3 regions of the Glaciecola sp. MF2-115 genome follow, and region 1 is predicted to be linked to each of the others. Evidence: predicted binding sites of a transcription regulator. Region 1 holds the regulator's gene; each other region holds the start of a gene.
What was found. Region 1 encodes ArgR, which controls arginine synthesis, uptake and breakdown. Its sites were predicted from a motif close to ANTGAATANNTATTCANT; they were not measured.
Positions count from the first base shown of each region.

Region 1 (10,991 bases):
AAATCCTCACGGGTATTTGGTTAACAATGAATTTCGTACCTTCAGCAGAGGGAGCTTTCGCTTCTGTTGAATACATCATGCGTGAAATCGACTACGGTTGGACGATACGTTACATGCACAGTACCGGTGCTTCAGCCTTCTTTATCGTTGTGTATTTACACATGTTTAGAGGGATGATGTACGGTTCTTATCAAAAACCACGCGAGCTATTGTGGGTTTTCGGCATGCTAATTTACTTGGCGCTTATGGCTGAAGCCTTCATGGGTTATGTATTGCCTTGGGGTCAAATGTCTTATTGGGGAGCTCAAGTAATTGTATCCCTATTTAGTGCTATCCCAGTTATTGGACCGGATTTAGTCGAATGGATTCAGGGTGATTATGTTATCTCTGGGGCTACTCTAAATAGATTCTTCGCCTTGCACGTTATCGCCTTACCTTTGGTTATCGTTATCCTAGTCTTCTTGCACATTATCTCATTGCACGAAGTGGGCTCTAATAACCCAGACGGTGTAAACATTAAGCACAAGAAAGGTTCGCTATCTGAAGAAGAGAAAACGTCTTATAAAATCCATGAATATTACACTGATAAGTACGACATTATCGACGACGTAGTACCATTCTTTCCACATATCGTCCTCAAAGATCTCGTGGCATTTAGTGTGTTCTTGTTTGGTTTCTGCTACATCATGTTCTTTATGCCTGAAATGGGAGGTTACTTCCTTGAGCATCCGAACTTTGAAATTGCAAACCCGTATAAAACACCTCAGCACATCTTCCCTGTGTGGTATTTCACGCCTTTCTATGCAATTTTGAAAGCTGTACCTGATAAGTTGTTTGGTGTATTAACCATGTTCGGCGCAATCGCTGTTCTGTTCGCACTACCTTGGGTAGACCGTGGTTCAGTGAGATCTTGGCGTTACAGATGCGGTCTGCATAAAGTAAACTTACTTGTGTTTGCTGCTGTGTTTATTTTCTTAGGATACCTAGGTGGTACACCGCAAGAAAACTGGAAGATTGTTGCTTCACAAATACTTACTATTATGTATTTTGGTTTCTTTGTTTTACTTTGGATTTACTCAGGTAAAGAAAAAACTAAGCCAGTACCTGCGAGGATCACACTATGAAAAAATGGTTAGCAATTTTACTGTTAGTGCCGACATTCGTATTTGCAGCAGGCGGCGGTTATCCAAATGATCACGCTGATATTGATCTAACAGATCAAGCATCTTTGCAGCGTGGCGCTCAAACATTTATGAATTACTGTTTAGGTTGTCACCAAATGCAGTACCAACGTTATCAACGTACGTTTGAAGATATTGGTGTTCCACTAGAGTTAGGTGATAAGTATCTACGTTTTACTGGTGAAAAAGTCAGTGACTATATTACTTCAACAATGCCTGCTGAAGCAGCTGCGACTTGGTTTGGCGCTCCACCACCAGACCTAACGCTTGTTTCAAGGGTTCGTGGAACTGATTGGTTGTATACTTACTTACGTACATTTTACGTAGATGAAAGTAAAACCTTTGGCGTAAATAACTTAACATTCCCAAATGTTGGTATGCCACATGTATTACAAGGTTTGCAAGGTACGCCACGATTAGCGACAGAAATGACAATGATCGATGGTGAAATGGTAGAGCAAAGTGTTGGTTTACGCACCGATGGTGATGGTAAATTAACGCCTGAAGAATATGACCAGACTATTTTGGATTTGGTTAACTTTCTGGCATACACTGGCGAACCGTCAAGATTACAATCGGAAGCTATTGGTAAAGGTGTGTTAATCTTTATTCTTATCTTCTTCGTTTTTGTATACTTGCTTAAGAAGGATTACTGGAAAGACGTTAAAAAATAACGACTTACCTTTAGTGATAAAATAAAAGGGGCAGTGCGCCCCTTTTAGTGTTTTTAATGTATTTTTTTTGCAATTCTCTTTTCGGAGGAGAATTCGGAGGTTTTAATGGCTGTAGCCACGAACAAACGTTCAATAATGACGTTGTTTTCTGACAATATTGATATTTATAGTCACCAAGTACGCATCGTATTGGCGGAAAAAGGTGTCGGCGTAGAAATTAGCTATATTGACCCAACTCAACTTAGCGAAGATCTATTGGAACTGAACCCTTACGGCACAGTACCAACGCTTGTTGACAGAGAACTCGTACTGTATAAATCTCATATTATTATGGAATATTTAGATGAGCGCTTCCCGCACCCTCCATTGATGCCGGTATATCCAGTATCTCGTGGTGAAAGCCGTCTAATGATGCATCGCATAGAGCACGATTGGTATGCCTTAGCTGCTAAAATATTCCGCAATGAACCAGGCGCTGAAGAAGCTCGTAATGAATTACGTGAATCTCTGCTCGCTTTAGGTCCAATATTCGCTGAGAAGCCTTACTTTATGAGTGATGAGTTTAGTTTAGTTGATTGCTATTTAGCGCCATTACTCTGGCGTTTACCGGCACTAAACATCACATTGAATGGTGCGGGTAGTAAAGACGTTGTTGCTTATATGAATCGCATTTTTGAAAGAGGTTCTTTCAAGGCTTCCTTGACTGACCAAGAGCGCGAAATTCATAATCCGCTATAAGTCTACTTTCGGCATGGCCCAGTTCTCTGCGCCATGCCAAGCTCCTACCATAGTTACGTTTTACTTTTGATCCTAACAAGAGAACGCTAATGGATAATATGACCAGTAACCAGCCTTATTTGCTCCGTGCTTTTTGCGATTGGATAGTTGATAACGGACTCACTCCTTATATCGTTGTAGAAGCTGAACTACCTGGTGTAGAAGTACCAAGACAGTTCGTAAAAGACGGGCAAATTGTGCTAAATATTTCACCTAGTGCTTGCGTTAACTTGAATGTTGGACTTGAAGGTGTCGCCTTTCAAGCTCGATTCTCAGGTCAACCAATGCAAGTGTTTGTGCCTAGTATCGCAGTAAGTGCCATATATGCGCGTGAAAACGGTGCAGGGACGGTATTTACTCATACACCAGAAGAAGTGGCAGCATATGAGAAGTCCACGCAAAAGCCCTCAGGCTTGTCTTCCGTGGAATCAAATACGACAAGTAAAAAAGATGAAAGCAAATCTAAAAGACCAAGCTTGAAAGTGATTAAATAGCTTTCACAGTTTATTCAGCCTACTTCAGGTTATTAACAACGCTTTTAAAGACAGACGCAAAATAAGAAAAGGGCAAGGTTTAAAAAACTTTGCCCTTTTCGTTTTTACTGTGCTATCCAGTAATACGTTGAAATAAAGGTGCTTTCTTTACGTCAGCTTAATCTAGGAGGGGACATACAAATCAATCAAAGGTCGAAGATAACTAAAACTAGGGGATAAGCTCCATCACCCTAATTACCTTCGTCACGCCCTCAACATTTCTAGCGGCTTCTACGGCGGCAGCCGCTTCTTGTTTTGTTAATAAGCCCATGATGAACACTTCACTATCCTCAACAACAAGGTCGAGCTTAAAAAGTGGAATGTTCTCATCCGCCAACATGATTGTTTTAATTTTAGAGGCTAACCAAACATCATTCATCGTTGATGTCGCTGGAATCGGATTACCTAGCCTAACTTGATTATGTACCTTTAATACGTTTTGTACTTTTACCGCTTTTTCCTCAACATCCACTATCATTGTTTGCAGAGGCGCTTGCCCCGTCAACAGCACTTGTCCATTGTAGACATCAACACTTACTGCAGCCTCATCTTTTACATTGGGTATAGTGTTGATGGCACTTCTGACTCGACTTTGTGTTGTCTTATCATCGATCTGAGTACCAACGGTACGTCTATCAGTAGCTGAAGTTGTTGCCGCTGCGCCAACCGTGCCAACGGCAATAGCTGCGCATCCAGTTTGCATAAACGCAACGAAGATAATGATTATCGAGACGATTTTTCCTTTGCTAAGCATAAATCCTTCTTCTTTTATTCTGATTCACTGAGTGGGAAAAGTGCATTGTCGATTGACTCGCACAAATTATGGATAACTAGTAAGTGTACTTCTTGGATTCTCGCAGTGCGTGAGGATGGTACTCTAATTTCCACATCATTTTCGCCGAAGAAACCCGCCATTTCACCACCGTCTTTGCCAGTTAGGGCGACGATAGTCATGTCTCGTGCCAAGGCCGCTTCCATAGCATTGATCACGTTGCGGCTATTTCCGCTAGTTGAAATAGCTAAGAGGATGTCACCAGGTTGTCCTAAAGCTTTTATTTGCTTCGAGAATATTTCATCGTAGCTATAATCGTTGGCGATTGATGTAATTGTTGAGGTATCAGTGGTTAAGGCCATAGCCGGCAAAGAAGGGCGGTCGCGTTCATAACGATTCAGAAGCTCAGATGAAAAATGTTGAGCATCACCAGCGGAACCGCCATTACCGCAGCTTAGGATTTTGTTACCTCTGATTAAGGCTTGAACCATCATGTTCGCCGCTTTCTCAATGGGAACAGGCAGAACTTCAGAAGCTGCAATTTTCGTCTGAATACTTTCGGTAAAACTCTTTTTAATATTATCCAGCATTTAATGCCCCTTAAGTCGTTTTCTTAGTGTTGTTATCTGCTTATCTAGCTAATCGTTTCTAATGAAACGATTTCTACTATACGTTTTGAATCCAGTTTACCTGCTCGCCGTCTATTGCTACAACATCTAATCTAAAATTTGTGTGATGAGGATTCAGTTTCTTTTGTAACAAATAATAATTTATGACTCTTTCGAGCTTTCTTCGTTTACTTACAGTGAAATGCTCGGCAGCACTGCCATGACTATTCGATGATCGAAACTTTACTTCTACAAAGACTAATTGTTGCTCATCTAACATGATCAGATCTATCTCTCCGACCTTTGCTTTATAGTTTTGTTCCACAAATTGAAGTGAATTGGCAAGTAAGTAGTTTTTTGCCTGCAGCTCAGCGTCATGGCCAATTAGGCTGGCCATGAATTGATGGGAAACCACCGCCTTAAAAACCGCCCACTTGCGTTATAGAATCATTTTCTATTACTGCACTTGGAAGGCTTCGCGTCACTTGCCGGGCTGAGTTTACGCTTAGTTTACCTGATAAACCTTTGAGGTCGGTATGACTAAAGTAGGCGAGTTGTTGCATTTGTTCTGAGAACTGAAATGCATCATAACCAAACGCGAACAAACGTAAAAATGAACTAGGAGGTTCATTCCAACTTAAATCAACTAACTTTGCGAGTTCACTATTTCTTTGCTTAGGCATTAAAAAGGGCATATCAACAAAAACAAGGTTGCGTAAATCTCGAATACTGTTCTTATTAAGCTGGTGTTGATAGCTATACGACGTCGCAAAAACTGGAATTGTGCGCTCGGTAAACAAACTAATGCTTGCTTCAATAATAGGGTTTAACAGCTCGACTTGCTGCGGTAAGGCAAAAACAACGAAGGCATCTACATCACGCCTGTTGCGAGTCACACTGTGCACAGTTTCTGTCGTTAAACTCGACATCTGGCGAATTCTTCTTTGGCTTTGTAATACGTCTAAGGCAGCGGTAATGCCAATCCTTAAACCTTTATTATCAGAAAATGTCACTATCTTAGGTGGAGTAATGTCGTCAATACCATTTAAGGCTATCCAGTGTTGGTTGAAAGAATCAATCATACGTCGGCTAACAGAGGAGTCATTACTAATAATGATTGGGGTGCGAACTCCGCGCTTTTTCATTAAGTTGGCTAATTGTATTGCCTCGTCTTCTGGCGCTAATGCGAAATAGACTTTCGCTGTTTCCCTTGCATCAACTGCAGCGCTAGAGTTCTCTGAGCTTGGTTCAGTACTTCCGTCAATGATCCCGCTCAACTCTTCTTCCAAATTGGCAATAGCAAGGTCATCAGAATTTATTGAATCTGCTTTATCAATTTGTTTAGACGAGGCAGAAAGGCGATTTAAATAAACCATCATGGACTCAGGCAAATTGAAGCTCTTAACCTTAGTGACATGATCGCGCAATAACGGCCCTATCACTATGTCAAATTCCATCAAGCCTTCAGGCGTAATTTTGTCACTGACAAATGCGTTATTTTCAGAACCCGTATCTAAAAAGGTAATGTTAGGAATCACTTGCCCAGGGTTATTCTTGTTTATATTTTCAAGTTTCGCGAAGTAAGCCGCCATAATCCCCTGTTTAATCGCATCTCCCTGAACTTGGACACGTCCACTTAAGGGCAAAAGTACTGCGATATTGCGAACCTCTTTCAGCTTTTGATCCAGGTAACCACGAACCCCTTCAGGAAGACTTACTGAAATTGGGTGCGTAGGATATTGTTGCTGCCAATACTGAATCGCCTGTTGCCTGCTAGAGTCAGTGAGGTTTTCGTCTTCAAGGATGTTTGCTAGGGATGAATAAGCGCGCATAAATTCAGAGCTTCGACCTAAAGTGTTCTGAGTTGATTTAGAAGACTTTAAAAACCATTTCCACAGCAATTGCTCTTGTTGTTGATTGAGTGGGCTATCGGCTCTTAATTGTTGGCTGAGAACGTTAGTCGCTAAATCCCAACGTTCATGTAAAGCTGCCAAATGTGCAATGAGCACTTCTTTCCTAGAGATTAAAGGGTCGGCAGTGATTGAGGCTAACCATCCGATCATTGTATCGATAGGAGTTGGAATTAATTCATTACTTAAGCCCGATGCGTAGTGTTGAATAAGCACACACTCAGCTTTAAGTAGTGATGAATATTGTTGTTGAAGTGGATCCTCTAAAAAGGGTTCAATGTTCGCGATAATGATATCGGCTCTGCCACATTCGCCACCCGTTTGAAAATCTTGAGCCGCGGCTAATAACAAAGCGTTTCGTTGGTTGATATCACGATTCTTCAACCACTCAGACTCAGCCTTTTTTAAAGCAAGTTCAGCATTATTTAGAGTGACTTCTTTAGTGGGCTTACTCTCTTTTTCGACAGGCTTTTTATCCACAACTTTGGGTTGGCTGGCACAACTAGCCAAAAACACCAAAATGAATATGACACTTAAATAAGTCCGTAGATTGAAAATTCCGTTCACAAGCGCTCTCAAATAACTAATATAGTGATAGTTTACTCATGCTCAGCCAAATATCTATCAACTTTATTATATTCTGTCCTAAAGTAGGTTTATAAAGTGTAAAAGCGAAAGCCGAAAGTAGTGTAATATTGTCGTTATCTTGGTTTCTTGTGAATTGAATCGCAATTAGCCACAACCTTATATATTTATTTTAAAAAGAAAAATACAGATTATGACCACATCCGGTACCTTATTTATTGTTCCGACTCCCATTGGCAATTTGTCAGATCTCAGTGCGCGTGCCCTAGCCGTATTAAATGAGGTAGATCTTATCGCCGCTGAAGATACGCGACACACATCACGGCTGCTTTCTCACTATTCAATTAGTACATCGACAATTTCAATGCACGATCATAATGAAGCTGCACGTTCGAATCAGTTGACCTCAAAACTACTCGAAGGCCAAAATATTGCTTTAGTATCTGATGCAGGCACGCCACTCATCAGTGACCCTGGCTTTATATTTGTACGTGACTGTCGTGAAAAGGGCATTCCAGTGATTGCCTTGCCAGGACCGTGCGCGCTTACAACCGCCTTGAGTGCGTCGGGCTTGCCCACAGATAAATTCACGTTTCATGGCTTTTTACCAGTTAAACAGCAAGCTAAAGCTGAGGTACTAAAGTCCTTAACTAATTCAGGATGTACGACCGTTTTCTACGAAGCTCCTAGACGGATACGCGATACTGTTGCTGCTTGTTATGAAAACCTACAAGAAGATCATGAGTTAGTATTAGCAAAAGAAATCAGTAAAACCTTCGAAACTTATAAGCAAGGCAAAGCCGAAGAAATTTTAGCTTGGCTGGAAGCAGATCCCGTTCATCAAAAGGGTGAGTTCGTTTTGATGATCTATTGTCCAAATAACTTGCAAAGTGATGGGGCATCGCAGGAAGCGCTTTCTTTATTGGCTTTGTTGGCTAAAGAGTTACCGCTTAAAAAAGCAGCTGCTATCACAGCTGCACATTATGGTCTTAAAAAGAATGCACTTTACGCTATTGGTTTAGACACTCTCAAATAGGTCTTCAACACGTTGGCGAAGCTCTTCAATTTCGGTAATGTCTGCAGGTGCTATGAAAATGGTGTCATCTCCTGCGATTGTGCCGAGAACGCCATCAGTATGACTCAATGAATCGAGTAGTCGTGCGATCAATTGTGCGGCGCCGGGGCTGGTTCTAATAATCACCATGACATTGTTATGCACAATATCCAACACTAATTGTTTAAGCGGACTTTTTGCGGTTGGCATACCCAACTCTGGAGGCAGACAGTACACCATCTCGCCACGAGCGTTTCGCGTGCGAACAGCGCCAAATTTACTGAGCATGCGTGATACTTTGGATTGACTAATATTGTCAAAACCAGCCTCTTTCAAGGCATTAACAATTTCACCCTGTGAACCATAACTTTCGGTTTTTAAAAGCTCTTTAAATGATTTAATTAGGGCGTCTTGTTTGTTTGATGACATATTAATGAAAGCCTATTTTATGATGACTGCGTATTTTGCATCAGAGGGGGTATTTTCGCAAACGATTGTACTAGAATTATGTTGGTAAAATGTAATTGTTGTTAACATGCTGTGACGGTAAGGGTAAAAACACGGATAAAAACAAGGATAAGACTATCGGGTGATTGAGATCTGAGCGTATTTAGATTATTGTGACGCCCGCAAATAAAAGCTTTAATTAACAGGAGAATCTTATGAAGGTAGCTGTATTAGGCGCCGCTGGTGGTATTGGTCAAGCATTATCATTATTACTAAAAACACAATTACCTGCTGGCTCTGAGCTAGCTTTGTATGACGTTGCACCAGTTGTTCCAGGTGTTGCTGTTGATTTAAGCCATATACCAACTGATGTTGCTGTTTCTGGTCATGGTAAAGATGAACTAGCTGACGCATTAACAGGTTGTGACATTGTATTAATTCCTGCTGGCGTTCCAAGAAAGCCAGGCATGGACCGTTCTGATTTGTTCAATATCAACGCAGGCATCATTAAAAATCTTGTTGAAGCCATTGCTGACAACTGTCCAAAAGCGTGCATTGGCGTTATCACTAACCCAGTAAACACGACGGTTGCTATCGCTGCAGAAACGCTGAAAGCGAAAGGCGTTTACGACAAAAACAAATTGTTTGGTGTAACAACATTAGATGTTATCCGAGCAGAAACGTTTGTCGCTGAGCTGAAAGGCTTGAGCACAACAGATGTTCACGTTCCAGTTATTGGTGGCCACTCAGGTACAACTATTCTTCCACTTCTTTCACAGGTTGACGGCGTAAGCTTCACTGATGAAGAAGTCGCATCGCTAACAACACGCATTCAGAATGCAGGTACAGAAGTTGTTGAAGCGAAAGCGGGCGGCGGATCTGCAACATTGTCTATGGGTCAAGCGGCTGCACGTTTCTGCTTATCACTAGTAGCGGCAATGCAAGGCGAAGCTGTTATCGAATACACTTATGTTCAAGTAGATGGTTCTGACGATGCTGAATTCTTTGCGCACCCTGTGCGTTTAGGCAAAAACGGCGTTGAAGAAATTCTACCATACGGCGATTTAAGTGATTTTGAAGAAAATGCTAAGAACGCAATGCTTGATGGATTACGTGGCGATATCAAACTAGGTGTTGATTTCGTAAACGCGTAAACGTCAACGTTTTTTAGCGCTGTGAAGTATAAGCGGTGCTAAGGACATATAAATAGATTAAGCCGACTGAACTGATATAAAGTGTTGTCGGCTTTTTTATGCGTATTAAAAAGGCCGCTAAGATAGCGGCCTGATAAACAAAGATAAAAAGCTTAGTTAGCCTGTATTACGCAAACCAATCGCTATACCTGTAATCGTCACCATCATTGCTCTTTCAAGCGTAGCAATGTCATTGTCACTGTAACTAGACGAGCCCTCTTTACGAATTCGATCAAGTAGTTCAATTTGCAAGTAGTGCAATGGTTCTAAATAACCGCCTCGGATCTCCATCGACAATTTGCCATGCGGGTCATCTTCCATCATGTCGGTATGATCCAGAATGCGCAAAATTGAGGCAATACTGTCTTTCAGTTCAGCACGCAAACCTTCACCAAAGTGTTTTAGGTTGTCAGGCACTAGTCGCGCATCATAAGCGGCACTAATGTGAGGTTCTGCTTTCTTAAACACCATATCCAGCATTGATAGTCTGGAGTTAAAGAAAGGCCAGTTACTGATCATATCTTGAACAACGTCATCTTTATCTTCACTAATGACGCTTTCGACGGCTTTCATCACGCCCAACCACGAAGGCAACACCATACGTGTTTGCGCCCAGGCAAAAATCCATGGGATAGCCCGCAAACTCTCAATGCCTCCGCTTGGGTTACGTTTAGCCGGTCTACTGCCCAATGGCAACTTACCTAACTCTTGCTCAGGCGTTGCGACTCTGAAGTAAGGTACAAACTCAGGATCTTCTCTTACTACGCCACGATAATTATCGCGTGCTTTTCCAGCCATTTTAGTGATAGTTTCGCGCCACTCTGACCTAGGCGCTGGCGGCGGAGACAACATCGCTTCAACAACAGCGGCCGCGTAAATAGAAAGACTACGCTTAGCAAGTTGAGGCATGCCAAATTTATAACGTATTGTTTCGCCTTGCTCTGTTACACGGAATCCGCCGGTTAATGAGCCAGGCGGTTGTGAATGAATCGCAGCTTTAGCGGGCAAACCACCACGACCAATTGTGCCTCCGCGACCATGGAATAGAGTAAGCGTTACTGACTTTTCTGCAGCTAATGCCACTAGCGCTTCTTGTGATTCATACTGAGCCCAACCTGCAGCCAGTGAACCAGCATCTTTAGCGGAATCAGAGTAACCAATCATCACATACTGACGACCATCGATGTAGCCTCTATACCAATCGATATCTAACAAGCTACGCATAACGGCAGGAGAGTTATTTAAATCATCAAGTGT
Region 1 is NZ_JBLBVM010000052.1:59,370-70,360, forward strand. Features, by position in the region: gene ACKLNX_RS10440 (cytochrome b) at 1-1,124, shown strand, start outside; gene ACKLNX_RS10445 (cytochrome c1) at 1,121-1,855, shown strand; gene sspA (stringent starvation protein SspA) at 1,961-2,593, shown strand; gene ACKLNX_RS10455 (ClpXP protease specificity-enhancing factor) at 2,683-3,126, shown strand; gene ACKLNX_RS10460 (BON domain-containing protein) at 3,335-3,919, opposite strand; gene ACKLNX_RS10465 (phosphoheptose isomerase) at 3,934-4,527, opposite strand; gene ACKLNX_RS10470 (YraN family protein) at 4,604-4,942, opposite strand; gene ACKLNX_RS10475 (penicillin-binding protein activator) at 4,965-7,022, opposite strand; gene rsmI (16S rRNA (cytidine(1402)-2'-O)-methyltransferase) at 7,234-8,076, shown strand; gene argR (transcriptional regulator ArgR) at 8,059-8,523, opposite strand; gene mdh (malate dehydrogenase) at 8,757-9,695, shown strand; gene ppc (phosphoenolpyruvate carboxylase) at 9,852-10,991, opposite strand, start outside.

Region 2 (10,991 bases), on a different contig from region 1:
GCTATTTTTGCTGCCTACATGCAAAAACGTGCAGAACAAGGTGGCGCGGCTGATGCTCCACAGCAACTTGATTCTTAAGTACTAGTGAACATCTAAATGGATACTACCTTCGAGTCGAGCGTTGCCGTCATCGGTGCAGGCTCATATGGCACAGCACTGGCATTTGTATTGGCAAGAAATGGTAATCCAACGATATTGTGGGGGCGTGATAAAAAGCACGTCGCTGCAATGCGTGAAACTCGCAGTAATAATAAATACCTCCCAAACTCAACATTTCCTGAAGCACTGAATCTTTCAGATAATCTGCAGGAAACCATTGAGAGCGCTAAAGACATTCTTGTTGTTGTGCCGAGCCACGCCTTCAAGGAAAATTTAGAAGCAATCAAACCTTACTTGAACAAACAACATCGATTGATTTGGGCAACTAAAGGTTTAGAGCCTGGCACAGGGAGAGTTTTACAAGAAGTTGCTTTAGAGGTTCTTGGCGAAGAGATCCCTTTCGCTGTTGTTTCCGGCCCTACTTTTGCCAAAGAAATGGTGGCTGGTTTGCCCACGGCAATTACCTTGTCATGCACCGACAATGAACTATGCGACTCATTTTCTCAAAAGTTACATTGCTCCAAAGGTTTTAGAGTTTATAAAAACGACGACTTAATTGGTGTTCAATTAGGTGGTGCAGTAAAAAATGTCATCGCTATTGGCGCTGGATTAGCTGATGGACTTGGATTTGGTGCAAATGCCCGTACTGCGCTTATTACCAGAGGGCTTGCTGAAATGAGTCGTCTTGGTTTAGCCATTGGCGCAAAGCAAGAAACATTCATGGGCATGGCCGGTTTGGGTGATTTAGTGCTTACTTGTACCGATAATCAATCAAGAAATCGACGCTTTGGTTTGGCTTTGGGAGAAGGTTTGAGCGTAGAAGATGCGATCGAAAGTATCGGTCAAGTGGTAGAGGGTTATCGCAATACAGACGAAGTAAGATTATTATCTCAAGCGAATAACATCGAAATGCCTATTTGCGAACAGATATATCAAGTGCTGTACCAAGGTAAATCAGCAAAAGAAGCAGCGATATCTCTGCTAAGCCGCGAACAAACCCAAGAATAATTCATACCTTTTTATATCATCATAGGTAAGCCACTCCATGTTTCATATAGCGCTTTACGAACCCCAGATTGCTCCAAACACAGGGAATGCCATACGATTGTGCTCAAACAATGGATGTCACCTACATCTGATTGAACCACTTGGGTTTAGTATGGAAGAGAAGCAATTGAGAAGGGCTTCGCTAGACTATAGAGATCTTGCCAACGTCACGATTCATAAAAACTATGATGCCTTCATAGAAGCAATGGGACAGCGAAGAATATTTGCTTTGACTACGAAAGGCTCAATTCCGCATGATGAACCGACATATCAAGAAGGCGATGTGCTTTTGTTTGGATCTGAAACTTCAGGTTTACCCGATGAAATTCGCAATGCTTTCGCGCCAGGTCAACGCATCCGCATTCCAATGCTAGCGAATGCTCGTAGCCTCAATCTTTCAAACTCAATCGCCATCGTAAGTTACGAAGCGTGGAGACAATTGGGGTTTAGCATGCCGTCTTCATCAGGGAATTGAAAAGTAGTTTAATATCTTAGTTAGACTTGGTGTTCTGAACTTATCTTTTTCGAAAAAGAGCTCATGCAGTGCTTCCGGAACGAGTGTCGATTCGCAATGAGGTAGATCTTCAATAACTTGTTCGATATCTTCATTTGCAACAACAGTGTCCGCTCCTGAATATAAGATCATACAAGGTAGTTTGATTTGCTTTGCATCGCGTCGAATCTCTTTCATAGCGACAAGTGACGCATGAATCCACTCAAAGGTGACACCACCTAGCTGCAATTGAGGCTGCTCAGAATAGGTCTTCCGAAAGATTTCGTAGCGCACTTTACTGCTCATCAAACGGTTCTTGTAAAACGCGGTTGGACTATAGTCACCTTGCCCAAAGAAATAACTACAAGTCTTGCCCTTAATGCGATTAAACAGCACACCCACCTTCACTACAATGTTAGCAATCCATGGTGGAAGTGGTGGCGTAATACCAAACATCGGAGAGCAAAAAACGGCTTTCGAAAACAATTCTGGTCTCGCCTTTACAAGCAAAATTCCAATTGCGCTGCCCATTGAATGGCATAGTAGGTGTAGAGGCGGCCTTTCTTCCGCATATTTATCAGCAAGCATTGGGCTTAAAAGGTCGTCAATTATGCGTTCAAAATCCTCAACATACTGCTTAAAGTCACTAATATAACCAAAGTGTGGATTATCCAGAGGTCGCTCTGATAAACCTTGTCCACGATGATCGTGAATAAACACAGAATGACCGTTTTGGTACAAATCGTAAATCAGCTCAGCATATTTAGCTGCACATTCAACACGTCCAGAAGAGATAACAATAACCGATTTAGCCTGAACATGATGTGCATATCGATAATGCAAAGAAGTGCCATCAGCAAGGATCCAAAAGCCTGATTCCATTTCATTCACAAACCAAGGTTTGATCACGCTTTCATATTTTTCTGATAATTCAGCTTCTTTTGTTAACTGCATGCAATCGCTATGTTGTTTGAGCCATGATAGGAAGGCGTATTATTACTGATAAGCCAGACAAAGGCGATTGTTCTTCTGAACTTAATTTGCTGCTTTCTTCTGATTGTGGCGTGCTCGCGCGTATACTCCCACCATGCAACTCAATAGCGGCTTTTGCAATAGATAAGCCTAGGCCTGCCCCCTTGCTCACTTCATGTACTTGATGAGTACCACGATAGAAAGGGTCAAATACAGTTTCCAAGTCACTTGCGCTCATTCCAGCACCATCATCACTAATACAGATTTCGACATACATTCCTTCAGGCTCATCCTGCGAAATAGAAAATTGACAACTGACTTGAGTCGATGAAAATCGAATTGCATTGCGAATGATATTTTCAACAGCACTTGATAGCAGACTCACGTCGGCACTTAGGTTAAGGTCGGGGATCTTGTTCACAGTAAGCGTCTTTTTCATTGCTTCAGCCTCAAAAGAGGCATCCTGTAACACACTCTTGAAAATTGAAGCCATTGTGACTGTTTGCATTTCAACTCTCTGTTGTGAAGTATTTATCTTAGCGAGTGTCAACACTTGGCCAATCATGCGATCCATTTTGATAATTTCATTTTCTATGCGGGTTAATTGTTTAGTACGTGAAGAACTTTCAGCTTCGCCATCCTGTGTTTGCAGCTCATCTTCAAGTAATGCAACTGCTAACTGCAGGCGAGTTAAAGGGGTTCGCAATTCATGAGACACATTTGCCATTAATAGCTTTTGATTGTCTATAAGGCTTTGTAAGCGAGTGGCCATCGTATTAAAGTCGTCTGCTAAGTTTCCTACTTCGTCCTTTCGATTCTCAAGACCTACAATTCTCGTTGTTAAGTCTCCTTTTGCGAGTCGGTTGCTAGCTAGACGCAAAGAACCCAATGGTTTTGTGATACTTAGTACTAAACCGAAACAAAACAAAGTACTTAGAAAAATTGCCAAGACTAAGCCCGCAATTGCCACCTTAGATTTTGACATAACCTGGCTTTCAGAACGCAGCAGTAACCGGCCGACGAAAACTTTCTGTTCAGACTTTCGATACTTCAAGTCAAATGGGCCGACAAACTCCATATTGTTGAGCTGTATCAATAAGGGGCTATCACTTTCCATAAAGCCTTTTAGCTTGTTAATATTTCCTGATAAAGGAGGAGGAAAGCTTAAGCGAATTTGCTTCGATTCATTATCGATTGCAACAATTTGCAAGCCTTTAAATCGGCCTAGTCGGCGTAGTGACTGATTTAGGCTATTATTGCTATCTATTACTTGCTGTAACCGCCGCATTGCGTCCTGCGCTTCAAGCGCTGTCTTTTCGCTAACCGCATTCACTTCTAATACGGTACTGAGCTGTTTGGTTAAGAAAAATGCACTCAGTAAAATAACTAAGAGAGCCGTCCAAAACCAAACGAAGACCCGCCCAAAAAGTGAATTAAAGGGATTCAGTTTACCTATGGTCATTAAGCTTCACTCGTGAAAAGATAACCAGATCCACGCATGGTCTTAATTACATTATCAAGACCTTGTTGCGATAGTTTTTTACGTACATTACTTATATGCATATCTAAACTACGGTCAAAAGCACTGAGTCTGCGACCCAGCACATCTTCGCTTAACTTTTCTTTGCTTAGCAAATGCCCAGCGTGCTTCATTAGCATTACCAACAGTTGAAATTCAGTGCTAGTTAACTCCAGCTCATGTTGACCAACCAACGCACTTTGGCTCGCCTCTTCAATCTTAATACCATGAAGCTCCAAGTTTTGAATTTGATTAAAGCTGCTTAGCTCATCTACGCGTCGAGTTAAGGCTTTCATACGAGCAAGCAGTTCACGATGGTTAAAAGGTTTAGCTAAATAGTCATCTGCGCCCAACTCAAGTCCTAATATCCGATCGTAGTCTTCCCCTTTCGCCGTCAACATAATTACTGGAACGACCGAGAAGCTACGAATTTTCTTTAGTGTTTCAAAGCCATCGAGTTCTGGCATCATGACATCAAGCAATAACAAATCAAAATTCTCATCCCGCACTTTGGCGATTGCAGCAACAGGAGAGTTTTCTACATCAACCCCATAGCCATTTTGTTCCAGATATTCTGCGAGCATTTGCGTAAGTGCTTGGTCATCGTCAATTATTAATACTTGATACATTCATTCGCCCTGACATACATTAATAGTAGTTCTGAATTTCATTCTAAAGGAGCTTAATTAAAATCCATAGTAATTCAGTGAAGATATGATAAGTGAATTTTGATAAAGCTCTGAAACCTTTACATAAGCTTTACACTTGCTTGGCGTTTCTTTGCATTGACTGCGCTACTATCTACAACAAGAATTTAAACAAGCCTAGATTTAATATTTATTACCAATCGAGAAACGGAAATGAATAAAGAAACGAAAATGAAAAGAGGAATAAACATGAAAAAATTACTACTTAGTTTAACCATCGCGAGCTTATTGAGCGTGAGTGCTGTTGCAATTAACGCAAAAGAAAAGGGTCAACGTGGTGATCATGAAAGAATGGCGATGCACAGCTTGTCGCTAAGTGCTCAACAAAAAGAAGACATGAAACAAATTCACAAAGAAGCTAAACAAGACTTAAGCGTTTACCGTGCAGAACGACAGCAGAACCGTGAAAGCATGCGCGCACTTATGCAAAGTAACGTATGGGACGAAGTAGCAGTAACGGCAGCAATAGAACAGCAAATGGACCTAAATTTAAAAACGAAGTTGATTCAGGCGAAAAGTAAAAATAAGATATTCAATCAATTAACTAACGAACAGCAAGCACAGTTCATCGCTAATCAGGAAGAGAAAAAAGGTAAGACAAAAAACCTAAAGAGAAATAATCCTGAGAAGAAAATGAAACGCTTAGCAAAAGCACTCGAATTGAGTGACGAGCAAGAAGCTAAAATAGCAGCCATGATGCTGAGTAACAAGCAGCAACGCGAAGCTAATAAAGCTGAATTCATGAGTATGAAAGAGCAAGTTAAAAGGATTATTCAGGCGAAGGAGTTTGATGAGAGTGCATGGCTTGCGGTGCACGCTCAAAACAAACAGCAAAAGCTCGACATGGCAGTAAGTAAAGCGAAGTCTCGCTATGATATGCTGAGCGTCTTAAGTCCTGAGCAAAAAGAAAAGTTCGCTAAAATTATGAAAAAAGCGAAGAAGTCAAAAATGCATAAGAAAATGCACAGCGAGCGCAAAGATAAGAGTGAAATGACTGAAAGTTAAAAAGTAGTAGGCTTGGGCCAGTTATTGCAACAAAACGACTTTGTTTTTAAGTCGGGCAATAACAGCCCTTAGCCTCGCTTTGAATTGCAGCGCGAACTTCACTTAAAGCAGCCACCCCATTCACTTGATCAAAATAGGGCCTAATGCGCTCATCAACTAAGCCTGAGTCTTGAAAGCAGCCCATTCCAGTCGAGTACGGCCCCAAATAGACTAGATCATTATTTTTATTCAACACGATGACTGCCGGCGTTGATGGCACGAACCTAGTCAGTGCCGCCAGACTGGCGATCTGAATAGTTTGAAAATGAATGTTTTTAGTCTCAGCCCATTGATTCAAAGTATTTTGATGAGCCTCGCTCAAGGTTTCACAAAAGCATTCGCCTTGCACTACATGCAAGATCCGCCCTGCAAAGTCAGCGTTTTTAAAATCTACTGGTGACTCAGGATTATTTAGCACCGCAACTAATTCATCCTCCATTGAAAGTGACATCATTTCCGAAGACAGTCTCAAGCTTGGATCAAACTCTTTAAATTTACTTTCACCTACCCAGGTAATCGCAAAGAGCGCTCCTAGGAACCAGATGATTCCAGCAATCGGGAACAGCCAATGACTAAACCCAGATTGCTTAATTTTGAATGAACGCATAAGTGTGTTAACAGCTTAGACTTTAAAGTTTCGCAGCTGTACTTCTAAATCTATTGCTAGCTTATTCAACTGCTCTATTTCCCCTTTTAGACCTTCAACTTGCACTTTTTCGTTGCCAAACAATTGGACCAGTTCCTGTGCAGACTGACTGATTGATTCAGATGTTTGTGCTTGTTCTGTAGAAGACTCAGCAACTGTATTCAAGTTATTATTAACTTCGTTAATGCCGCTTAGGACTGCCGCCATGTTTGAAGATGCTTGGCTGGATGATTCCACCGCGTTTTCGACCATCGATACACAGTTGTCCATGTTTAAGACTGAATGATTAGCGCTGTCTGTCAGTTGGCTTGTGATCAACTCTATTTCTTCGGCACTCTCTTTTGATTTAATTGCTAAGTTACGAACTTCATCAGCAACGACCGCAAAGCCACGCCCATGTTCACCCGCCCTTGCAGACTCAATAGCCGCATTTAATGCTAGCAAATTAGTTTGTTCTGCTACCGATTTAATCGATTGCATAACATCAGAAATGTTGGTGCACTTTGCACTTAGGTCCTGAATTGCATGAGACGTTGTTTGCAATGTAGACTTCAGTTGAGCGATGTTAGTGCTTACTCCCTCAATCGAATCTCGCGTTTCATTAGTATCAGTTCTCGCCTTGTCTGCTATTTGATTTGCGTTTTGAGATAGCGTCGCCACTTCATTGATGCTTGCAGTCATATTCTGCATAGATGACGATATAGTGCTAACTTGATTGTTTTGCTGATCTACCGAATCATCGAGTTCATGCGATGATTCTTTTACCTTATCAACGACACCCACAAGGCTAGTCCCGACCAGATTGACTTTATCAATAAGCTTCCTGAAACCACGAATTAGGGCATTGAATTCAGTTAATTCAGCGTGTTCAACAAGGACGTTAACTTGCAAATCAATTTTGCCATCAGAGCCCATTATTCTGAGCACTGACTCTTGTAATAATTCGGCCGCTATCGCTTCTTGCTCGCTTTTTCTTGCCATAAAGGCCAAAACGCCTCCCTCTGCGACTGCAAACAATGCGTGAATAAGCAAGATATAGAAAAACAATCGGTTACTTTCAAAAATAAAGACTTCGCCACCATTACTTTGGATAACGAAAAATAATACGTGATGAATAGCAACCGTTACGGTAGATGACACAACAACTTTCCAGTCTCGGAAGAAAATCAAAAAGGCGAGGACGACAAAGACCTCAAAGTGCATTTCAGTCATTCCATAAGCTTGCTGAATGTGCAGCGCTGTCATTAACTGGGTTGCTATTGCTATAACGTGCCTACTTAGCACTGAATGCGGTTGCTGAAGGCTCAAAAACATTGGAATAAGAGCCACTGGTAGTCCGACAACAAAAGGCGTTACTAGGTCATCGGTTATGAATCCAATAAAAACCGAGATAGCCAGTTGAACTGCAAGAATCCACCTAAATATTTTATGAGCATTTAGAGTCCAAGAGTATTGTTTTGTGGCTGTCATATAATCATCCAGTTTGCTAGTGAACCAGTTGGGGAAGAAAGTATAGACTAAAAACTCACCCAATTAGAAAAGTAATTAAGGTTGTATCGGCTGAAAATCGATTAATTTTAGAGCGCCTTTAGCTATTTCTATTACAATTCCTTACTTTATCAACGATCGTAAACCGGAAGTTCAGGTTTGTAATCTGGGTCAGAAAACAATGGCGAAGAAATTATCATATCAGCCGTTGATACATTGCATGCCACAGGAATATTCCAAACTGAACAAAGACGCAATAATGCTTTTACGTCGGGATCATGGGGAGCTGGATTCATTGGATCCCAAAAGAAAACCAAAACGTCGAGCTTTTGTTCTGCAATTAAAGCACCTATTTGCTGGTCTCCACCCAAAGGGCCGCTTTTATAACAAGATATTTCAAGACCGACTTTCTCCGCAAGCAATTTACCAGTGGTACCTGTAGCGACTAAATTCGCAGTAAGTAAGGCCGTTTTGTGTTGTGATGCCCAAGCAATCAGGTCTGGCTTTTTATGATCATGGGCTACAAGAGCAATTGTTTTCACTGGCGTTGGTCCTCGCGTTCGTTTCGTTTGAACTAGCTTTTAGCTTTGCTTGATAGTATTTGTATTTTTAATCAAGCACAACACTTCATAAAAAAAATTAATAATTATTTATACATTTATATTGCATAAATATTCAATTTTGACTATCCTTTCTTTATCGTTTTTAAAGCAAGCGAATTACTTGCACACAATATACAACTGAGCTTTATTTAAGTGATTAATTTTATTGTTAAATTTTTAGTTACACTATCATTTTTCTCCCCTCCTCCCTCCCTTTGCTGTGGGAAGCTATTACGACGATTAAATTTCGTCATTACTTTGTAGCAGAGCACAGCGCTTTCGCTCTTAGCACAACGACTGCTCTGTTGTGCTAGGGGTGAAGGGGATTTTTTCCTAAATTAAGACACTATTATGATTTCAACATGTATTATTGGCGCAAGTGGCTACACAGGCGCTGAACTAATTAAAATAATTATTCAACACCCACATTTTTCATTGGACGCTTGCTATGTGTCGAATGGCAGTGAAGATAGCAATAAAGCGATTGGTGCTATTCACCCTCAATTATTAGGGCAAACATCACTAGTCACAATTGCTTTGGCGCCTAATGAACTCTCTCAACTTGCTGATACATATGATGCAATATTTTTAGCAACTCCGCATGAAGCCAGTCATGATTGGGCTAGCGCACTAAGCGGTAAAAAAGCGAAAATTTTCGATCTTTCGGGTGCATTTAGACTGCAAGATGCGAAGGTGTTTGAAGCTTATTATGGATTTAAACATGAACAAACGAGTATTCTGAAAAATGCTGTTTATGGTCTAGCAGAATGGCACTCTGAAGCAATCAAATCAGCAAGTTTTGTTGCCGTTCCCGGTTGCTACCCAACAGCATCACTTTTGGCTTTAAAACCTATGAGTGAAGCTGGCTTCATAGATCCGCAAGTTAGACCTGTGATAAATGCAACTTCAGGTGTTAGCGGTGCAGGGCGTAAACCTTCTATGACCACAAGCTTCTTTGAAGTGAGTTTGCAAGCCTATGGGGTGCTAGGTCACCGTCACACACCTGAAATAGAAGATTACAGTGGTGCTAAAGTCATATTCACTCCTCATCTCGGGCAATTTAAACGTGGGATACTGGCTACGATTACAATGAAGTTGCTTCCAAACATAAGCACAGAGGATATTCGGGAACGATTCGAACATCACTATGCAGAACAAGCCTTAGTGCGTTTGCGCGACACATGGCCCAAGATAGACGATGTCGCTAACACCCCATTCTGCGATATCCATTGGAAATTCGATGAAGATAGTGCTTATCTAGTAGTAAGCTCAGCGATCGACAACCTGTTAAAAGGCGCGGCTTCTCAAGCAGTACAATGCGCCAATTTAGCGTTTAAGCTGCCAAGTGAAACTGGATTGATAAAACAATGAAATTCGGTTTTTTATTAGTTAAGGACTTTTTATTAGTTAAGGACTTTTCATTAGTTAAGGACTTTTTATTAGCTAAAGACTTTCAATTCGTTAACTACTCCTTTAAGAGACTTTGTCTATGAATCTACATTCTAAAAGCAACCAGCCGTTAAATAGCATCGTGTTAAAAGTAGGTGGAAACTTTTTTGATGATACCTTTCGGGATGGCAATAGCGCGCAAACCAACTTTTTCAAAGCTGTTGCTGCACTCAAACAAAAAGGTCACAACGTGGCTATTGTTCATGGCGGTGGTTCACAGTTGCAAACCCAACTAACCGCGCTAGGTTTTAAAAGTGAAAAACATGAAGGTTTGCGAATTTCCCCTGACGAACAAATGCCGGCAGTGACTGGCGTTTTAGCTGGGACGCTTAATAAGCAAATGGTTTGCATGGCGGCACAAGAAGGGCTCGTCGGTGTTGGAATATCCCTGGCTGATGGTAATTTAGCGGTATGCGATGAAGTTGCGCCAATGTTGGGTGCGGTCGGCTATCCCAACCCGCGCAGTGCAAAGTTGCTGCACCAACTCATGCACGCTAACCTAACTCCGATCATTTGTTCTATTGGCAGTGATCTTAATGGTCGTCTATATAATGTGAATGCGGATCAAGCCGCCACCTGCATAGCATCACTATTATATGCTGATTTGTATCTTTTATCCGACGTCAGCGGCGTATTAGACGATAATAAGCAAGTTATTGCGCATTTAGATGAACGTGAAGTGACTCAGTTGGTTGATAAAAGCGTTATCACTGATGGCATGATTGTAAAAGTGCGCGCTGCACAGGAAGCTTCAAAAACTTTAGGGAAAGCAGTGAACATTGGCAGCTGGAACGATATTTCTGCACTACTTTCCGAGCCAGAAACTAAAATTGGCACAACAATTACAGCCATCGACTAGTCACCATTAATTACTATGAATACCCAAACGCACAAGGAAAACAAAATGCAGGACTTGCTCAGTTTT
Region 2 is NZ_JBLBVM010000051.1:104,445-115,435, reverse strand. Features, by position in the region: gene secB (protein-export chaperone SecB) at 1-78, shown strand, start outside; gene gpsA (NAD(P)H-dependent glycerol-3-phosphate dehydrogenase) at 97-1,107, shown strand; gene ACKLNX_RS09965 (tRNA (cytidine(34)-2'-O)-methyltransferase) at 1,145-1,621, shown strand; gene ACKLNX_RS09960 (alpha/beta fold hydrolase) at 1,610-2,593, opposite strand; gene ACKLNX_RS09955 (ATP-binding protein) at 2,601-4,073, opposite strand; gene ACKLNX_RS09950 (response regulator) at 4,073-4,759, opposite strand; gene ACKLNX_RS09945 (Spy/CpxP family protein refolding chaperone) at 5,027-5,842, shown strand; gene ACKLNX_RS09940 (DUF6436 domain-containing protein) at 5,889-6,488, opposite strand; gene ACKLNX_RS09935 (methyl-accepting chemotaxis protein) at 6,504-7,997, opposite strand; gene ACKLNX_RS09930 (methylglyoxal synthase) at 8,147-8,557, opposite strand; gene argC (N-acetyl-gamma-glutamyl-phosphate reductase) at 8,969-9,988, shown strand; gene argB (acetylglutamate kinase) at 10,107-10,925, shown strand; gene ACKLNX_RS09915 (ornithine carbamoyltransferase) at 10,971-10,991, shown strand, end outside.
Region 2: the regulator ArgR is predicted to act here: its motif matches at 8,678-8,695, upstream of argC (N-acetyl-gamma-glutamyl-phosphate reductase).

Region 3 (10,991 bases), on a different contig from region 1:
CCTGTTATGATGCATGCTCACCAATAAAGGGCGGAGGTTGTGCTTTTGTCCTTCTTAAAAGTTCTGTAAACTCAATACTCTTGCGTATTTTAAGGACCCAACAATGCATTCCCCACTTATTGCACCCTCAATTTTGTCAGCTGACTTTGCCCGTCTAGGTCAAGATGTAGAAGATGTTCTCAAAGCGGGTGCTGATATTGTGCACTTTGATGTAATGGACAATCACTATGTTCCGAACCTATCCTTTGGCCCAATGATTTGTGAAGCACTGCGTAAGTATGGAATTACAGCCGATATTGATGTGCATTTGATGGTGCAACCGGTTGATTCGATGATACAGAGCTTTGCAGAGGCTGGTGCAAGTATGATTAGCTTTCATCCTGAAGCGACAATGCATCTTGACCGCAGCATTCAACTTATCAAAGATAATGGCTGTAAAGCTGGACTAGCGCTAAACCCGGGAACACCCTTGCATGTGTTGGATTGTGTGCTTGATAAGTTAGACTATGTGTTACTTATGTCGGTTAACCCAGGTTTCGGTGGTCAATCCTTCATTGAAAGCACACTTTCTAAGATTACGCAGCTAAAACAAATGATAATTACAAGCGGTTTAGATATTCGAATAGAAGTTGATGGCGGGATTAAGATCAACAATATAAAATCAGTGTGGGAAGCTGGCGCAGACATGTTTGTTGCCGGATCTGCTATTTTCAATACAGATAACTATGCCGACAGTATTTCAGCAATGAAGAATCAATTAAAATAACTTAGGAAATCGTAAATAAATGAGCTCGCAAAAACCGATCGTATTAAGTGGTTGCCAACCTTCAGGTCAACTAACCATGGGAAATTACATGGGAGCACTGCGCCAGTGGGTGAATATGCAGGACGACCATGACTGTCTTTATATGATTGTAGATTTGCATGCGATAACGCTTAGACAAGATCCTAGCGAATTGAAAAAAGCATGTCTAGATGGTCTTGCCTTATATCTCGCCTGCGGCATTGACCCAAATAAAAGCAGTATCTTCATGCAATCTCATGTACCCGAGCATGCTCAGCTAAGTTGGGTTTTGAATTGCTATACGCAAATGGGCGAGCTTAACCGCATGACACAGTTTAAAGACAAGTCGCAAAAGAACGCGTCCAATATCAACGTTGGCCTATTTAGTTACCCAGTTTTGCAAGCGGCCGATATTTTAGTTTATCAAGCAAACAAAGTGCCTGTCGGCGAAGACCAAAAACAACATTTAGAACTTACTCGCGACATCGCTACTCGTTTTAACAATATTTATGGTGACATCTTCACTATTCCAGACCCATTTATTCCAGAATCTGGTGCACGAGTGATGAGCTTGCAAGATCCTATGAAGAAGATGTCAAAATCAGACGACAATCCTAATAATGTGATCGGCTTGCTTGAAGACCCTAAAAAACTCACTAAAAAAATAAAACGAGCCGTGACTGATAGTGACGAAAAAGCTCGTATTTACTTTGATGTTGCTGAGAAGCCGGGCGTTTCAAATCTATTGTCTTTACTTTCTTGCACCAGTGGTGAATCAATAGAGAGCTTAGTACCAAAGTATGAAGACAAAATGTACGGTCATTTAAAAGGTGATGTAGCTGAATCAGTTGTGAATATGCTTCAACCTATTCAAACAGAATATGCACGCATTAGGGCTGATCACACATACTTGCATGATGTATTGAATGCCAGTGCTCTGAAAGCAAGAGAGAAAGCTTCCGTAACTTTAGCGAAAACATACGAAGCACTTGGGTTTGTTGCACCTTAATACGTTGGTAGACAGTGCACGAGTAAAGAGTGCATTAGTAAAGAGTGCATTAGCAAAGTTTGCACTAGTAAAGAGCGCATTGGTAGAAAATGCGCTCTTGGAAAGTGCTTTCCTAGAGACTACTTTAGCAGATCGCGCGATAAGAACAGACCATCGCTACAGGAGTCGTTAACGTGGTCTTGATCATTGATAACTACGACTCTTTTACTTTCAATTTAGTGCGTTATTTTGAAGAGCTTAATGCCCGTGTAATGGTCATTAAAAATGATGAACTGAGTATTCCCGAGCTAGAAGCACTTGATTTTACGCACCTAGTGATTTCACCGGGCCCCTGTACTCCTGATGAATCAGGCATCTGCCTAGATGCAATCGTTGCGTTTGCCGGAAAATTACCTATATTAGGAGTATGTCTTGGGCATCAAGCGATTGGTCAAGTTTTTGGCGCTAAAGTAGTACGCGCAAAGAATATAAAACATGGAAAAACCTCAAATGTGCATGTACAGCAAGTGCATGGTATATTTGACGGGATAAATCCGACATTCATTGCAACAAGGTATCACTCTTTGTTGCTTGAGTTAGATACGCTACCGGAATTGCTGGAAATTACTGCAGTTTGCCGTGAAAGTGACGATATAGAGATAATGGGTATTCAGCATAAAACCTTGCCAATATTCGGCGTTCAGTTTCATCCTGAATCTTTATTAACTCAAGAAGGTCATAAACTTTTGAACAATTTTTTGAAAAAATAGAATACGGATGTAGAATAACAACATGAAGTTAAGCGTATCTCAGTTAGCCTCGACCATGAATAGTCGATTCGATCATCTCCTCGTGAGTTTAGATGAAGCTATTCTGTTGTCTGGTCAAAAAACCGAGAAACAACGCATAATGGAAGACTCTGAGCAAGCTGATGCTCGCAGAGAGTTGTTATTTGTTGAAGAAGTCGCCATAAAAAACCGCGAAGAAATCAATCAGAAGCAAAACCTATTCATCCAACAAGTTGAAGCTGAGTTTCATGTCAGCTTTATAAACGACCTCGCAGAAAAAATTAGAGACACTGATTTCGTCTTGAAGAAAATTCTAGGTTACGATCCTGAATTGGGTAAACTCCTAGATGTTTTGTACACTGAGTCTTGCTCGATATCACGGTTAGAAGCATCCATCATTCAAATGGACTGGCTACAAGACGCAATTATTAAATTTGTTAAGCAACCCAAATATCGTCGCTTTGATTCAAAAGGCAAACTAATCGTAATTAACAGTTTGCGCAGTGCTTTAAGCTTCGTAGGGATTGAGAGTTTACGAACGCTTCTTCCTGCCTTGATTGCAAAACGCAGCTTACCACCAAAATCTGAAGTGTTTCCTGAATTGCAAAAGCACATGTGGGAATATACTTTGGGGACAGGTAAAGCGTGTAAGGCAATTGCGGAAAAAGAAAGCATGAAATGGTATCTTGGTTACAATATAGGCCTTTTAAGCACCATCGGCCGTAGCGCCATTGCCAAAATGTACTTACGAGCTTTTGACGCTAAATTGCGTGAAAAAATTATAGAAGCACGCAAGAACAACAATCCAGTGCAAGCCAAAGCTTTAAATACATTAGTTCCTTCACACAAATACCTAGTTTCTCTTTGGGGTACATACAGCAATCAACTTACTTACGACCTTGTAGCATTGTTTAAATGTCGTTGGTTGATGGTTGGCGTTGGCTTAGAGGACTACACAAGAATTAAAGAAGTCAGTATTACTCATGTTCGAGAGAAAAATCTGCATCCTCTCACTAATCTACTGTTTCGCTGCCAAGGTTACATGCAATTTAAAATGATGAAAGCTAATGGCTTAATGTCAAAGCAAACGTCTATGGTGTACTTGCGTAATTTTGGTATTGTCTCTGACGATGTTGTTTTGCTGATGAAAACCAACTTAACAGGAATTGAAATACAAATACCTGAGATTCAACAAGCACCTAAAGCACTCAACGACTAGTCAGATTGACAATTTTTCGGCAAATACCATATATTTCATTGAGTTTTTTTTGCATGAATATGCCCGAAGTTGCATTCCACAAAAGCTCCATTCATTGGGTTCGCAAGCCAAGTCAATATGATTAGTTAGTCTGCAAGCCAATGTGCCTAGCCACACGCCATTGAGCCCGCCTTTTTACACCTTTAATTTTCATACAAATAAATATTCACTAATTCTGCAAATAAGTGCATACGCCTTATTTTTACTGGCTTTGCGACGAATAAGTTCATTGCTTTAGCCTGCTCTTCTGGCATAATACGAGGCCAAATTATCCGCACGTTTGTAAATGTGTGGGTGCTAAATAGCTCAGCAAAGAGGTGTATAACATGCAAGTGACTCGTTCAACGTTCAATGATGTAATGGTCCCAAACTATAATCCAGCGCAAATGGTGCCGGTTCGTGGCGAAGGTTCTCGCGTATGGGATCAAGAAGGGGTTGAGTACATCGATTTTGCTGGTGGTATTGCCGTTAACGTGCTTGGCCATTGCCATCCAGAACTGGTTAATGCATTACAAGAACAAGGCAGTAAGCTTTGGCACCTAAGTAACGTTTTTACAAACGAGCCTGCAATTAGATTAGCTAAGAAATTATGTGATGCGACGTTTGCAGACAAAGTTTATTTCTGCAACTCGGGCGCAGAAGCGAACGAAGCCGCTTTAAAATTAGCTCGCAGATACGCGATCGACCATCATGGTGCCGAGAAGGACCAAATCATTGCTTTTACGCAAGGTTTCCACGGTCGCACATTCTTCACTGTAACTGTAGGCGGACAACCAGCTTATTCCGACGGTTTCGGTCCAAAGCCTGGCGGCATTGATCACTGCGAATATAACAATTTAGAAATGCTCGAAGAAATGATGTCAGAGCGCACATGTGCAATCATGATGGAACCGATGCAAGGTGAAGGCGGTATTATTTCTCCAGATCCGGCTTTCGTCAAAGGCGTTAGAGAGTTGTGTGATAAGCATAATGCTTTATTGATTTTTGATGAAGTGCAAACTGGCTTAGGAAGAATGGGACACTTGTATGCCTACATGGGTGTAAACGTTACGCCAGACATTTTAACAACAGCTAAGTCATTAGGCGGCGGTTTCCCAATCGGTGCAATGCTTACGACAGACGCCATTGCGAGCAGCCTTAAACCAGGTACTCACGGCAGTACTTATGGCGGAAATCCCTTAGCATGCGCAGTAGCGGAAAGAGTGTTGGATATTGTTAATACACCAGAAATACTTGCTGACGTATTAAAAAAAGAAGCACTATACCGTGACATTCTGCAAAAAATAAACGCCAAGTATGACGTGTTTAGTGAAGTGCGTGGTAAAGGGATGTTGTTAGGTTGCGCGTTAAACGAAAAATACGCAGGTCGTGCACGTGACTTTATGACTGCCGCTGCTGAGCAAAAACTTATGTGCTTAGTAGCAGGCATGAACGTTATTCGTTTTGCTCCATCTCTAGTTATTCCAGATGAAGATATCATTGAAGGTTTAGCTCGTTTCGAGAAGGCTATTGCCTCGGTCGTTGCCGCTTAATCTTTGTTGGGCTGCCTTTGGCAGCCATTTGGAGCATTAGATGAAAATTATTCGTCCTATTAGAGCGTCAGACTATCCGTCGCTATATGCGATAGCACAAGAGTCTGGAATCGGGTTCACTTCACTGCCTGTCAACGAAGAGCTATTGCAAAATAAAATATCAAAAGCTGAAAGTGCGATTCAATCGACGCCTACAAAGCCCGGAGTACAAAGCTATCTTTTCGTAATGGAAGATACTGAAACAGGCGAAGTCGTTGGTACCTCAGGTATTGAAGCAACTGTCGGTTTGCAGGATGCTTTCTACCATTACCATATCAGCAAGGTTGTTCATGCATCACGTGAGTTGAATGTTCACAACACTGTGGAATTATTGCATTTCTGCAATGACTACACTGGAGTAAGTGAAATTTGCACCTTGTTCTTAAGAGAGAGCGCTAGGCAAGGTCTAAATGGCCGCTTTTTATCTAAAATGCGTTTCCTGTTTATGGCGGAGCATAAAGAACGCTTCTCTGATGTCGTTATCGCTGAAATGCGTGGCGTAAGCGATGAACAAGGTCGCTCTCCTTTCTGGGCTTGGTTAGAAGAGCATTTCTTCTCCATGGATTTCCCGACTGCTGACTACATGACCGGTATTGGTAATAAAGTATTTATCGCCGAACTTATGCCAAAACATCCGATTTACGTTAACTTGCTAAGCAAAGCGGCTCAGGATTGTATTGGAAAAGTGCATGAAAAAACTAGGCCGGCACTTCGTTTGTTAGAGCAAGAAGGTTTTAAATGTCGTGGTTATGTAGACATTTTTGACGCCGGACCAACAGTAGAGGCCGACGTAAACAACATTGCAACCGTACAAGCGAGTCGCAAGGCATCTATCGTTATTAATGATAGTCTCGCTCAAAACGATGGTGAAACATGTTTCGCTATCAACACATCGGTAAAACATTTTAAAGCCTGCATCGCAGACATTGCCTACGTTGATGGAAATCGCGTAGCAATCGAACGAGCGTGCGCTGATGCCTTAGGTATCAGTGACGGCGACTCAATTCGATTCTCACCGGCAAACACAAAGCATTAGGAGCACATATATGACAAATTCAACTCACTTTATCGATGGTCAATGGGTAGAAGGCTTAGGCCATGATATCAACTCAATCGATCCTACAAAGAATGTGCTTATTTGGTCAGCTAAATCTGCGTCTGAAGCGCAAGTTAATGAGGCGATCCTAGCTGCTCGCAAGGCATTTCCAGCTTGGTCACGATTAAGTGTCGAAGAACGCTTATCTACTATTAAAAAGTTCGCTGAGTTACTGGGTGAAAACAAGGCAGAGTTAAGTAAGATTATTGCAAAAGAAACCGGCAAACCTGAGTGGGAAACTGCGACTGAAGTTGGTGCGATGATCGGAAAAATCGCGATTTCTGAAAAAGCCTACAATGAGCGGACTGGCACCGTTGAAAATGCAATGCCTGTTGGACAAGCGATTATTAGACATAAACCACACGGTGTTGTGGCAGTATTTGGTCCTTATAACTTTCCTGGTCACTTGCCGAATGGTCACATTGTTCCTGCATTAATCGCAGGTAACACCGTTGTATTTAAACCAAGCGACTTAACGCCATTAGTTGCTGAATTTACAGTGCAATTGTGGGAAAAAGCAGGCCTACCGAAGGGTGTACTTAACTTAGTTCAAGGCCAAGTTGAAACAGGTAAAGCTTTAGCAAGCCACTCGAATATCGATGGTCTATTCTTCACTGGTAGTTCGCGCACAGGCAAGATATTACACGAACAATTCGCGGGCCATCCAGGCAAAATTCTGGCCTTAGAAATGGGTGGTAATAACCCTCTTATCGTAAAAGATGTTGCCAACATTGACGCGACTGTGCATGACATTGTGCAATCAGCTTACGTGACAAGCGGCCAACGTTGTACTTGTGCTCGTCGCTTATTTATTCAAGACAACGAGCAAGGCGATGCCATTTTAGCGCGCCTGATTGAAGTGACTAAGAATATTCAAGTGGGTCCTTATGACGCTGCTGAGCAACCATTTATGGGTGCTATGATCAGTGCAGCTGCTGCCGCAGGAATGGCAAGTGCGCAACAACAGCTTCTTGACTTAGGTGCTAACAGCCTACTAGCTCTTGAGCACACTGATAAGGACACCGGTTTTGTAACCCCAGGTCTTATCGATGTAACAGCTATTGTGAATGAAATGCCTGATGAAGAGCATTTTGGCCCTTTATTGAAAGTCATTAGATACTCGGATTTCGATGAAGCAATTGCTCAGGCAAACAATACAAGCTTCGGTTTATCAGCGGGCTTATTGTGTGACTCCAAAGCTGACTACGATTACTTCCTAGCTCACATCAGAGCCGGAATTGTAAACTGGAACCGCCCTATCACAGGCGCAAGCAGTGCTGCTCCGTTTGGTGGTATTGGAGAAAGTGGAAACCATAGAGCAAGTGCTTACTATGCCGCAGACTACTGTGCTTACCCAGTTGCATCTGTAGAGCTAGATGTTGTTACTTTACCCTCTTCCCTTAGTCCCGGTTTGAAATTTTAATTGGTTTAGAAAATTTAATATGCATACAGATATCAACAAATTGTTCCAAGGTCTTTGGCAAGATTACATTCAGATCACGCCATCGGCCCATAAGATCCATCAATTGTTAGGCAATAAAACGGGTGTATCAGACATCATTAATGATCACATCGCTTTACGAACTTTTGATTTAGAAGCTGTTAACTTAGACAAGTTAGCCGCTCACTTCTTAAGCTTAGGTTACGAAAAGAAAGGTGACTATGATTTTGAGCTAAAGAAATTAAGAGCCCAACACTTTGAGCATCCAGACATCACACAACCTAAGGTGTTTATTAGCGAACTTAGAGTAAATGAATTGAGTAAGACAGCTCAAAGCATTATTAAAAAGTTGGTCGATAGTGTTCCGCAAGGCGCTGTAGAAGCTGATAATTTCTTGTATTCTGGCACGCATTGGGCGGTGTCACATAGCGAGTATAAAACCTTGCTAGCAGAATCAGAGTACGCTGCTTGGGTTGCTGCGTGGGGTTTTCGCGCGAATCATTTTACAGTCAGTGTAAATCATTTACAGAGTCTCAACGAACTCACTGAAGTGAATAAGATATTGCATCCTGCTGGGTTTAAACTCAACACATCAGGTGGCGAAATCAAGGGTGGAAAAGACGTTTGTCTAGCTCAATCTTCCACGATGGCCGATTCGTCCGAAGTTGCTTTTGCAGATACAACCGTTTCTATCCCAAGCTGCTTTTATGAATTTGCTCAACGCTACAAAATGAATAATGGCGAATACTACCAAGGTTTTGTAGCAGCCTCTGCTGATAAGATATTTGAAAGTACCAACGTCCAGTAATCAGAAGCTAAATGCATACTAAATGGTGAGTTGCGGCAACGCGCTCACCTTTATTTATTCAGCAATAATAACAACGTATATTAATCTAAACCTTACCTTCCTTAATTTGCGGCACAATACCCCATCATCTTTTTTTCCACCTTAGGCCATAAAAAAACGCATGTTTATTAATTCCAAAGGCATCATACTGAGCGCTTTGATTAGTACTGTTGCTGTACCTTCATATGCCTTAACTGACCTTTCAGACCGAATTGAATTTAGCGGTTTCGGTCGCGTTATTGGCGGGTATCTGGATGACAAAGGTGCAAAATATGAAGACTATACGAATCATTTAAGCTTCTCGCAGCAATCATTGTTTGCCTTACAAAGCGATTTAAAAATTACCGAAACGCTTAGCCTCTCGGCTCAATTATTAGCTCATACTAGCAGTGATCGCGAATCTGGCCTTGAGTGGTTATATCTCAACTATCAGCCTAACCAGAATTGGCAATTTAAGATAGGAAAGCTACGTACTTCATTTTTTCAGTATAGTGACGTCCTTGATGTAGGATTCGCATATCATTGGATATCTCCACCACAACAGGTCTATAGTGGAATTCTGTTTTCTAACTACGAAGGAGTCTCTGCAACCTATCGCCTCAATGTTAATGAAATCAATTTTGATATTGAAGCATATTACGGTGTATACGAAGGCGAGTTTAAGCGTCAAGATGAACAAGTTCCCATTGATGTAGATGAAATTAAGGGAGCAATTCTCAACTTAAGTAAGGGCAACTTGAGCCTCCGTATATCGGTAACTCAATCAGCTGATTTTTTTGCAGATGTGCCGGCTTTTACTCAGTTTTCCGACGCTATTGAGTTTGCTGGCTTCAAAGAAAACGCTGAATCTTTACGATTTAATGGCAAAGCAGTGGGTTATCAAGCAAGTGTAAAATATGATGATCTCGACTACTTTTTTGGTGCCGAATGGGTAAAAATTGCGTCCGATCTACTTGTCGTTCCAGAAGTTGACTCCTATTACTTAACAGCAGGGTATAATTTCTATCCATTTCAAACCCATGTAAGCTATTCAACTTCTAAAACTGCTTACAACACGACAGAGAATTTAATTCCGAAGGGCGTCAACCCTGGCTTAGACCAGCTTTCATTTGCCTATGATCAGATAACTGGGAACTTACCACTTTACGACTTAGATTCAATTTCAATCGGTTTTCGTTGGGACTTTCGACATAACATGGCGGCGAAAGCAGATATCACTTTCTTAAATGGTGAACCTGGCGAAAGCTCGTTCTTTTCAGACATAAGCGATCCCGACTTTGATAGAAAAGCGACACTCTATCAAATTGGCATTGAGTGGGTGTTTTGATGAGCTTAGGTATGAAACTAGCCTTATCTCTTTTATTAACAATAAGTCTTAGCAGCTATGCATCAGACTTGATTATTGTTGCTAATACCGAGCAGGCTGACATCACACTGAATAAGCGTCAAGTACGCGATATATTCATGGGTGATAATTCACAGTTCCTATTAAAGCCTATTGTGCTAGCCCCTAAGAACAAAACTCGCTATACATTTAATACTAGGGTCGTTGGCCTAACTGAATCACGCATTCAATCTTACTGGGCACAAATGCGCTTTAGTGGACGTAAAAAGGCGCCTCGTGAATTTGATTCACTTGAATCTTTACTTGCGCACTTGCAAAACAATAAAGAAACCGTCGCCTATTTACCATCTGATACAAAGTTACCAGATGGCTTGATAATTGTTTACGAAATGAATTGAAACTATGCTTTATTCAATACGTACTCTAGTTCAGGATCAACAATAAACTTACCCGCCATAGCCTCACGCCCAAATAACATTAAATACGTCATTTCAGAACGATCCGTTAAGGTCAATTGAATAGGCCACCGTTGGTTTGCCATAACAATATCTGTTTGAATCACATAACGACGTTGTCGAGTTGCAGTAGAGCTCTTAACTGCTCGCTTTCCCTCAACTTTCGCCTCGCAACGAATAAGCTTTTTTACATCATGAATATCGGGATGAATATCAAACTTAATCCACGTGTCTTCATCAATATCAATTTCTTCTATGTTATCGACATGCAAGGATGAAGTGGTGGCGCCTGTGTCTACGCGCACATGAAGACCTTTTATACCTAATTGCGGAAGATCGCATAGCTCCAAGTTACCCACTATTATCTTTTCGTTCATTTTTGACATCTCTTTTATAGCTTTACATTTTTATATCAACG
Region 3 is NZ_JBLBVM010000051.1:67,205-78,195, reverse strand. Features, by position in the region: gene rpe (ribulose-phosphate 3-epimerase) at 104-766, shown strand; gene trpS (tryptophan--tRNA ligase) at 786-1,793, shown strand; gene ACKLNX_RS09790 (anthranilate synthase component II) at 1,967-2,542, shown strand; gene ACKLNX_RS09785 (HDOD domain-containing protein) at 2,565-3,779, shown strand; gene ACKLNX_RS09780 (aspartate aminotransferase family protein) at 4,145-5,350, shown strand; gene astA (arginine N-succinyltransferase) at 5,391-6,425, shown strand; gene astD (succinylglutamate-semialdehyde dehydrogenase) at 6,436-7,908, shown strand; gene ACKLNX_RS09765 (DUF1338 domain-containing protein) at 7,928-8,734, shown strand; gene ACKLNX_RS09760 (hypothetical protein) at 8,895-10,100, shown strand; gene ACKLNX_RS09755 (hypothetical protein) at 10,100-10,516, shown strand; gene ACKLNX_RS09750 (ATP-dependent zinc protease) at 10,519-10,950, opposite strand; gene ACKLNX_RS09745 (succinylglutamate desuccinylase/aspartoacylase family protein) at 10,973-10,991, opposite strand, start outside.
Region 3: the regulator ArgR is predicted to act here: its motif matches at 3,972-3,989, upstream of ACKLNX_RS09780 (aspartate aminotransferase family protein).